2 linked regions of the Armatimonas rosea genome follow. The protein of the gene in region 2 binds, or shares a complex with, the protein of the main gene of each other region. Links are inferred from orthologs where the notes say so. Each region holds a gene or a part of one and is shown on either strand. Other genes may lie near its edges.

What was found. The genes of interacting proteins can lie anywhere in the genome.
Region 1: the proteins of pcrA (region 2) and uvrB are in contact, whole or in part, in a crystal structure (PDB 7EGT), measured with the Thermus thermophilus proteins. The link is inferred for Armatimonas rosea from one-to-one orthologs. Residues at the interface, in WP_096412145.1 of Thermus thermophilus: His654, Arg656, Phe657, Gln666, Asp668, Glu669, Lys680, Arg681, Leu682, Ser683, Lys685, Tyr686, Ala687; in WP_096411307.1 of Thermus thermophilus: Glu23, Leu25, Arg26, Asp27, Gly28, Glu29, Arg30, Phe31, Arg55, Glu326, Asp327, Phe328, Glu379, Ser382, Gln383, His398, Gly400, Arg401.

The regions. Positions count from the first base shown.
Region 1 is NZ_JACHGW010000003.1:551,240-555,970, forward strand. What follows is about bases 960-3,879. They hold uvrB (excinuclease ABC subunit UvrB), read left to right. Parts: upstream 960-1,374; coding sequence 1,375-3,384; downstream 3,385-3,879. Other genes in these bases: HNQ39_RS30610 (methyltransferase), read left to right, coding at 960-1,342; HNQ39_RS30310 (hypothetical protein), read left to right, coding at 3,397-3,519; HNQ39_RS17540 (nucleotidyl transferase family protein), read left to right, coding at 3,587-3,879. In the rest of the region: HNQ39_RS17525 (hypothetical protein), read right to left, coding at 1-114; more of HNQ39_RS30610, read left to right, coding at 248-959; more of HNQ39_RS17540, read left to right, coding at 3,880-4,731. UniProt on the Escherichia coli protein: The UvrABC repair system catalyzes the recognition and processing of DNA lesions. A damage recognition complex composed of 2 UvrA and 2 UvrB subunits scans DNA for abnormalities.
Region 2 is NZ_JACHGW010000002.1:1,333,328-1,338,064, reverse strand. Bases 1,812-4,737 are described here. They hold pcrA (DNA helicase PcrA), read right to left. Parts: upstream 4,437-4,737; coding sequence 2,187-4,436; downstream 1,812-2,186. Other genes in these bases: HNQ39_RS14135 (GntR family transcriptional regulator), read left to right, coding at 4,530-4,737; HNQ39_RS29630 (M20/M25/M40 family metallo-hydrolase), read left to right, coding at 1,812-2,164. Also shown: HNQ39_RS14150 (phosphoglycolate/pyridoxal phosphate family phosphatase), read right to left, coding at 1-436; more of HNQ39_RS29630, read left to right, coding at 509-1,811. UniProt on the Escherichia coli protein: A helicase with DNA-dependent ATPase activity. Unwinds DNA duplexes with 3'-5' polarity. Translocates on single-stranded DNA with 3'-5' polarity. Initiates unwinding more efficiently from a nicked substrate than double-stranded DNA.

The sequences.
Region 1 (4,731 bases), on a different replicon or contig from region 2:
GGCGGCGGTGTTGCTGCGACTGCGGCTCTGGAGGACGGCTTGTGCACTGAGGGCGAGAACCCCGAGGCTGATAAGGGCGATACCGCCCGGCTTGATGATGACCTTGACTGCCATGAGTTTCCTAAAAATAAAGAACGTTGATTAAATATTCGGAGAATCATGGTAGGGTCTGCAGAGCCGCAGGAGAATTCGGGTAGATTTACCTGGTTAAAGAGGTGTATTCCCAGTGGGTGGTACACTACCGTCCGTGATACAACCAACCCTCCGGCGCTACCCCCTGGTCAAGAACGACCCCCTCCAAGCCTGGGACGCCGCCGATGAGCTGCTCCTCAAGCATGTCGCTGCCCTGGAGCTCGCCGGTAAGCGCGTCTTGATCGTCCACGACCACTTCGGTGCCCTCACCTGCTCGCTGGAGGCCGAGGAGCTCACCAGCTACACGGACTCGTTTCTCAGCCACCGCGCGATCCAGCTCAATAGCCAAGGGGCCCGCTCGACCGTCTCGACCCTCGACGAGCTCACCGGGGTCTACGATTTTGTGCTCCTGCGCTTCCCCAAGAACCTCTCGTACTTTGAGGACATTCTCTGTCGGCTCACGGCGCACCTGCGGCCCGGCTCGCTCCTGATCTGCGCCAGCATGGTCAAGCACCTCTCGGTCGGGGTGTTTCCCTTGCTCCAGAAGTACATCGGCGAGACATCGACCAGCCTGGCGGAGAAGAAGGCGCGCTTGGTCTTCGCGGAGTTTGAGAAAGAGGCCGTCGCCTCGCCGTTCCCGCTCTCGCTCGACATTCCGGGCCTTGCCCATCCCTTCACCAACCACTCCAATCTCTTCAGCCGCGAGAAGCTCGATCCCGGCACCAAGTTCCTGCTCCAACACCTCCCCGAGGGGCCGTTTGCCAAGGTCCTCGACCTGGGCTGTGGCAACGGCATCCTGGGGATTGTTGCCCAGCAGCGCTACCCCGATGCCGCACTCACGTTCTCCGATGAGTCCCGCATGGCTCTCCAGAGCGCCGAGACCAACTACCGAAAGTTCTTCCCTGAGGGCACGGCGGCATTTGTCTGGGCCAACTGCTACGAGGACCAGGAGCGCGACTCGCTGGACCTCGTGCTCTGCAACCCGCCGTTCCACCAGGAGACCACGGTCCACGATGGGATCGCCTGGCAGATGTTTGTCGATGCCCGCCGCGCGCTAAAAGTAGGGGGGACGCTCCGGGTGATCGGGAACTCCCACCTGGGCTACCACCTCAAGCTCAAGCGCATCTTTGGCCGGGCGAAAATTGTCGCCACCAACGATAAGTTCATGATTGTCGATGCCGTCAAGACGCCTACCCAAGTGATACAATAGCGAACCATTGTTTGTTTGGGGAGGCGGGGCGCATGGCAAAGGGAAGTGGGCGGTTTGAGTTCGTGGGGCCACCGGCGGCGGGAGATCAGCCCAAGGCGGTCGCCCAGCTTGTCGAGGGGCTCCGCAAGGGCGAGAAGCGCCAGACACTGCTCGGGGCGACCGGAACCGGAAAGACCCACGCCATCGCGCGCGTGATCGCCGAGGTCCAGCGGCCGACCCTGGTGATGGCACACAACAAGACCCTGGTCGCGCAGCTCTGCACCGAGCTCAAGGAGTTCTTCCCGAGCAACGCGGTCGAGTACTTTGTCAGCTACTTCGACTACTACCAACCCGAGGCCTACATCCCCCAGACCGACACGTTTATCGAGAAAGATAGCGCGGTCAACGAGGAGATCAACCGCCTGCGCCACTCCGCCACCCAGGCGATTCTCTCGCGACGCGACACGATTATCGTGGCATCGGTCTCCTGTATCTACGGCCTGGGCTCGCCCAAAGAGTACAAGAACACGGTGGTCTGGTTCGAGGTGGGGCAGGACTGCGACCGCGACGAAGTGATGCGGCGCTTGGTGAGCATGCAGTTCTCCCGCAACGATATCGCCCTCACTCTCGGGACCTTTCGGGTGAAGGGCGACACGCTCGATATCCAGCCCGCCAACGAGGAAGTCATCTACCGGATCGAGTTCGACTGGGACACGGTACGGCGCATCACCGCCATTGATCCTATCACCGGCGAGACCATGAGCGAGCGCGACGAGCTCTCGATCTTTCCGGCGACCCACTGGGTGAGCGACCCGGAGAAAGTCGAGGAGATTGTCCGCAAGATCGAGGGCGAGATGGAGGCGCAGGTCAAGAAGTTCGAGGCCGAGGGCAAGCTGATCGAGGCCCAGCGCATCCGCCAGCGCACGAACTTTGACATGGAGATGGTCCGCGAGATGGGCTTCTGCTCGGGGATTGAGAACTACTCGCGCTGGTTCGATGACCGCGATCCGGGCTCGCCGCCCAACACGCTGCTGGACTACTTCCCCGACGATTTCCTCATTGTCCTCGACGAGAGCCACCAGACCATTCCCCAGCTCAATGCGATGTATGCCGGCGATAGAAAGCGCAAGGAGACCCTGATTGAGTACGGGTTTCGGCTGCCCTCGGCGGCGGACAACCGCCCGCTGCGCTTCCAGGAGTTTGAGAAGGCCGCCGGCCAGCTGATCTTTGTCTCCGCGACCCCCGGCCCCTACGAGCGCCAGCACTCCGAGCGGATCGCGGAGCAGATCATCCGTCCTACGGGCCTGATCGACCCCCAGATCACGATTCGCCCCACGAAGGACCAGATCGACGACCTGATCGGGGAGATTCGCGACCGGATCGAGAAGCACGAGCGCATTCTTGTCACCACCCTCACCAAAAAAATGGCCGAGGACCTGACCGAGTACCTGGTCGAGCTGGGGATCAAGGTCCAGTACCTCCACTCCGATGTCCACACCCTGGAGCGCTCCGAGATTCTCCGAGACCTGCGCCTTGGGGTCTATGATGTGGTGGTTGGTATCAACCTGCTCCGTGAGGGCCTCGACCTGCCCGAGGTCTCGCTGGTTGCGATCCTCGATGCCGATAAAGAGGGCTTCCTGCGCTCGGAGACATCGCTGATCCAGACCATCGGCCGCGCCGCCCGAAACTCCGAGGGCTTGGTGCTGATGTACGCCGATACCATCACGGGCTCGATGCAGCGCGCCATCGACGAGACCAACCGCCGCCGTGCGATCCAGGTGGCGCACAACACCAAGCACGGGATCACTCCCACCACGATCAAGAAAGCGGTCCAGGACGTGCTGGCCGCCAAGCAGGTCGCGGAGGCCAAGAGCTACTACAAGGTCACCAAAGAGGTCGCCCCCGAGTCCCTCCCGCTGAAGGACCTTCTCCTCGCCCTCACCGATATGGAGAAAGAGATGAAGCAGGCCGCCAAGAACCTGGACTTCGAGCACGCGGCGCTCCTGAGAGATGAGATGAGCCGCCTCAAGAAGCTCCTCCCGACCGAGATGAAGAAGAAATAAGGGGGCGGCCTCATGGACGAGGCGGGCCCGCTTCGCTTCTGGCCTGCGGCCGTGATGTCGCGGAGCGACTTTGTGGCGCGTGCGCCAGGAGCGAAGCGAGCGCCCCTCGTTCATGAGGGGCCGCGTATCGGGTAGAATAGCCTCGCACAGCCTCCGATGATGGAATTCGTCGGGGGTATTTGTTTTTAGGAGAGGATGAGGCATGGAACAAAACACCGCGCGGCGGGGGGCCGAGACCCAGCAGAAGGCGCTGGAGGTCAACCTAAACCCCCGCCTCTACGGCACCTTTGCGGAGATTGGGGCGGGGCAGGAGGTGGTGCGCTGGTTCTTCCAGGCAGGCGGCGCGGCGGGGACCATCGCCAAGTCCATCTCCGCCTACGACATGACCGTCAGCGATGCCATCTACGGACCGTCGCCGCGCTATGTCTCCCGCGAGCGGCTCCAGACCATGCTGGACTATGAGTTCTCTCTACTGCGGGAGCGCCTCAGCCCGCTCCGTGGCCCCGAGACCGACTTCTTTGTCTTTGCCGACACGGTCGCGGCGCGCAACTTCCACGGCACCAACGAGTGCCACGGCTGGATGGGGATCAAGTTCCAGCGCCTCAACGAGCTCGAGGCCAGCCAGGTGGTGATCCATGTCCGCATGCTCGATACCGACAACATCAGCCAGCAGGAGGCGCTCGGGATTGTCGGGGTGAACCTGATTCATGGGGCCTTGCTGCACTACGACAACCCCGATGTGATCCTCAGTGACCTGCTGGACAGCCTCACCGCAGAGCGGATCGAGGTGGACATGATCAAGTTCAGTGGGCCCGCGTTCGAGGAGATCGACCACCGCCTCATGGCCCTGAAGCTGGTGCAGCTCGAGCTCTCCAACGCCGCGCTGTTCTCCGCCGACGGCGAGGTCTTGCAGCCGTCGGAGGTGCTCCGCAAGAAGCGCATCCTGGTGGAGCGCGGCTCGTTTCGGCCCGTGACGCATGTCAACTTGGACATGATCCAGTGCGCTAAGCAGCAGTTCGCCGACAGTCCGGGGGGTGATCAGGAGACAGTCGTGCTGTTTGAGATCACGATGAAAAATCTCTTGGCGAGTGGCGAGATCGACTACGCCGACTTTCTGGCCCGTGCGGACTTGCTCGCCGCCACGGGAGCCACGGTCTTGGTCTCGGACTACTTTGAGTACTACCGCTTGGCGGCCTACTTGCAGCGCTACACCAAGCTCCCGATTGGGATCACGATGGGGATTCCCAGCCTCAAGGACCTGTTTGAGGAGCGCTACTACGAGGACTTGGGCGGGGGGATCTTGGAGTCGTTTGGGCGGCTGTTCAAGAACGACCTGCGGCTCTATGT
Region 2 (4,737 bases):
CACGCAAGAGGCACTGCTGGGCACGGCGCAGGGTCTCGTAGCGGAAGTCCTTGTCCAGCCCCACCACGACATAAGAACACGCCAGGTCACGCTCCTCCGGGTCGGCGACACTCACGACCTCGATCCCAACCCGCCCGAGCTCGTCGTGGATTCCCGGTCCCCCCACCGCAAAGACCGACTTTCCCGCCGCCCCCTGCTGCTGGAGATAGGCCGCGGTGATCGAGGCGCTGGTGGCGATCTCACTCTCCTGGGCAGGCATCCCTAGGCGCGTGAGCTTCTCGACATAGACCCGCCGTGGCTGACTGGAGTTGTTGGTGAGAAAGTAGAGACGCTTACCGGCGGCACGTAGCCGGGCGATGGCTTCCGGTGCTCCGGGCACGACACTCTCGCCGCGCCAGAGGACACCGTCCAGATCAAAAACATAGATAGAAGGCACAGGGCATTGTACCGCGTGTCAGATTTTGGTATATTTTCTCCATCTTCTCCCTCCCTTTTCAAGGAAACAGCAATGCCTCTTTCACTACTTCTCCTTCCGCTTGCCGCTCTGGTCGCACCCGCGCCCCGCTTTCAGGCCGACACGCCCGATCCCGCTGTCATGGCCAAGATTCGCGAGGAGGGCCTCAAGCGCTCCCAGCTTCCCCAGCACCTCGCGTATCTCACCGATGTGATTGGCCCCCGCCTGACCGGCTCGCCCGGCCTACTACGCGCCAATGAGTGGACTAAGAATAAGATGATCGAGTGGGGTCTCGATGCCCGCCTGGAGCCTTGGGGCCCCTTTGGCCGTGGCTGGACCTGCGATAAGTTCACCGCCAGTGTCGTGGGGCCGACCGCCTTCAACCTAATCGCCGCCCCGCGCGCCTGGTCCACGGGCTGGTCAGGGACCGCCGATGTGGTCTTTGTCGATGCCGATAGCCCCGAGGCGCTCGCCAAGTTCAAGGGCAAGCTCAAGGGCAAGATCGCCCTGGTCAGCCCGATCAAGGAGCTTCCCGCACACTTCACACCGCAGGGCTCACGCTACACCGACGAGCAGCTCGCGGCGATGGCATCGGGAGCTCTGGCCGGTAGTGGACGTCCCCGACAAGGTGGCGGTGGTGGCGGCGGGCTTGGTGCGGACATGACCGACGAGCAGCGGGCCGCTTTCCAGGCACGCATGCGCCAGGCACAGATGGTCGGGCAGATCCTGGCCTTCTGCAAGGCCGAGGGCGCGGTGGCGACTCTCTCCCAGGCACGCTCGGGCGATGGCGGAACGATCTTTGTCGAGCAGGCGACTGTGCCCCAGGTGCCCACCGCCCGTGAGCGCGAGGAGGTACGCCAGCCCGGTGCTCCCCGCGCCCCACGCCTGAACGCCTACCAGGTGGCGGCAGAGAAGCTGATGATCCCCCAGATCGCGGTCGGGGCGGAGCACTACAACCGGATCGTGCGGATGGTACAGGCCGGTGAGAGCGTCAGCGTGGCGCTCGATCTCAAGGTCCACTTCAACGGCGATGACAAGAGCATGGCCTACAACACGATCGGCGAGTGGAAGGGCACCGACAAGGCCGATGAGATTGTCATGGCCGGCGGCCACCTCGACTCCTGGCACACCGGCACGGGCGCGACCGACAATGCCTGTGGGGTGAGCGTGGCGATGGAGGCGGTGCGCATCCTAAAGGCAATCGGGGTCAAGCCGCGCCGGACGATCCGGGTGGGCTGCTGGAGCGGCGAGGAGCAGGGCATCTTTGGCTCCGCCGCCTACGTGAAGGCACACTTTGGCACCGCCACCGCTCCCGGCGCAGAGCACGCCAAGTTCTCCGGCTACTTCAACCTCGATAATGGCACCGGTAAGATTCGCGGGGTCTACTGCCAGGGCAACACCGCAATCATGCCGCTCTTCGCCCAGTGGCTCACGCCCTTTGCGGATCTCGGAGCGACCACGGTGACCGCACGCAACACTGGCGGAACCGACCACCTCTCGTTCAACTCCGCGGGGCTCCCCGGCTTCCAGTTCATCCAGGACACGATCGAGTACGATGCCCGGACCCACCACTCCAACATGGATACCTTTGATCGGGTCCAGATCGAGGACATGAAGCAGGCCGCGACGGTTCTTGCTGCCTTCCTCTACAACGCCGCCATGCGCGACGACAAGCTCCCGCGCAAGCCCGCTGCTCCCGCCGGGCAGTAGGCCCCCTCACACCTCAGGCAGGCTACACTTTCTCCAAGCGAGCGTAGCCTGCCACGAGCTTCTTGATCCCCACATTGGGAAACGCGACCGAGACCTGGGCCTCGTCGCCGCTTCCCGTACACGCCACCACGACGCCCTGCCCAAAGACCGCATGACGCACCTTCTCCCCCGGCCGGAAGGGAGCATCCAAAAGCCCCTTTCCCAGTGAGGTACGAACGCCCGGGAGAGGGGTTTGGGGAGAGGTTGGCTGGGCCAAAGCCGAGGCTGTGGGAGTCGGAACGCTCGCCAGGTCCCGCTGCTTGCTCTTGAGGAAGGTGGGGAGACGCGCGCCCTGAGGGATCGCGAGGCGCTCGATGGCGATATCTCGCAAGAAGCGCGACGGCGGATTGAACTGAACATTGCCAAAGATCGTCCGGCGGGTGGCAAACGTGAGATAGAGCTCCTGCTGGGCGCGGGTGATCCCGACATAGGCCAGGCGGCGCTCCTCCTCGATGGCGGAGTCGCTCTGGAGCGAGCGGAAGTGCGGGAAGATGCTCTCCTCCATCCCGATCAGAAAGACCACCGGAAACTCTAGCCCCTTGGCCGAGTGGAGGGTCATCAGCACCACACACTCCACACCGCCCTCCCCGAGCTTGTCCACATCGGCGATCAGCGCGGTCTGCTCTAGAAACGCCCGCAGCGACGGGTCCTCGGTGCTGTCTTCAAACTGGCGCGTCACCGAGAGGAGCTCCTGGACGTTCTCCACGCGGCTCTGGGCCTCGACGGTCTTCTCCCGCTCTAGGTCCCGCACAAAGCCGGTCTCCTCAATCAGGCGCTCGACCAGCTTGGTGAGCGGCAGGGTCTCGCGCTCGCTCCGCAGGTGCATGAGCAGCGCCACAAAGCTCTCCACCGCCTTCTTCAGACTCGGCTTGAGCCCCAGCGCATTGATATCGGCGAGCGCCTCCCAGATCGTGCAGTTCAGCGCCAGTGCCCGCTCCTCCAGCTTGGCCCAGGTCCCCGCCCCGATCCCCCGCGCCGGGACATTGACGATGCGCTTGAGGGAGATGGAGTCGAAGGGATTGTGGATCACCTTGAGGTAGGCGAGCAGGTCCTTGATCTCCTTGCGCTCGTAGAACCGGACGCCCCCAATAATCGTGTAGGGAATCCGGTGGTTGATGAAGATCTCCTCCAGCATACGGCTCTGGGCGTTGGTGCGGTAGAGAATCGCAAAGTCCGAGAGCCTGCGCTCCCCCGCCTCCACCGCCTCGCGGATCACGGTCGCAACATAGACCGCCTCCTCTTGCTCGTTGATCGCCTCAAGGAGCCGAATCGCCTCACCATCGCCATTATCGGTCCAGAGCTTCTTATCTTTTCGCCCCCGGTTCTTGGAGATAACATCGTAGGCAGTATCCAGGATTGTTTTTGTGGATCGGTAATTTTGTTCTAGCTTAATTACTTGAGCGTCTTGATAATCTGACTCAAAGTTCAAAATAATCTGAATATCTGCGCCTCGCCACCCGTAAACTCCCTGATCCTCATCTCCCACTACACAGAGATTGTTCTTTCCACCGGAGAGAAGTTGCGTTAATTTGTATTGCGCATGGTTAACGTCCTGGTACTCATCCACTAAGACATAGCGAAACTTACTCTGGTAGCGCTCGCGAACGTCCTCGCGCTGCTGGAGCATGCGCACGGCTTTCCCGATTAGATCGTCGAAATCGAGGGCGCGGTTCATGGTCAGCTTCTCTTGGTAGAGCGTGTAGAGCCGCGCGACCACGTTCTCGAAGTGCCCAGAGAAGTGCTTGGTGAAGTCCTCGGGGGCGACCAGCTTCTCCTTGGCACGGGAGATCAGCGAGAGCACCGCGCGGGGCGCGTACTGGCGGTCGTCGAGGTTGAGCTGGTGCAGACACTCCTTCATCAGCGTCATCTGATCGTCGTCGTCGTAGACCACAAAGTCCCGCTCTAGGCCGATACTGCTGCCGTTCTCGCGGAGCAAGCGGGCGCAGGTGGAGTGGAAGGTCCCCACCCACATCTCCTTGGTCACCCCCTCACCTAGGAGCTTTTCGAGGCGCTCGCGCATCTCCTTGGCGGCCTTGTTGGTAAAGGTCACGGCCAGGATATTGCGCGGCCGGACTCCCTGGTGCAGGATGAGATAGGCGATTCGGTGGGTCAGCACGCGGGTCTTGCCCGAGCCTGCCCCCGCAAAGATGAGAAGGGGGCCCTCGGTGTGGAGTACCGCGGAGCGCTGTACCGGGTTGAGAGACGCAAGCAGGGGGTCGTCGTTTTCGATCACGGCGCTTATTATACGCCAAAGTGGCCCCCCAGGAATACTCTTGTTTGCTTCTAGCACTTCACGCCACATTGGTATATACTGCTCACGAACTCTATGCTATCCCCGATTGATCCCCACGATCCCACTCCACGGCATCAGCAGGCCTATAATCGCCTCCTTGAGCAGATTCGCGCGGGGCACTGGCAAGTAGGCGAGAAGATTCCCTCAGAGCTGGAGCTTGCCGCGGATCTTGGGGTCGCCAAGCTGACCATCCACCGCGCGGTGCAGACCCTGGCACGCGACGGCTGGGTGACACGGAGCG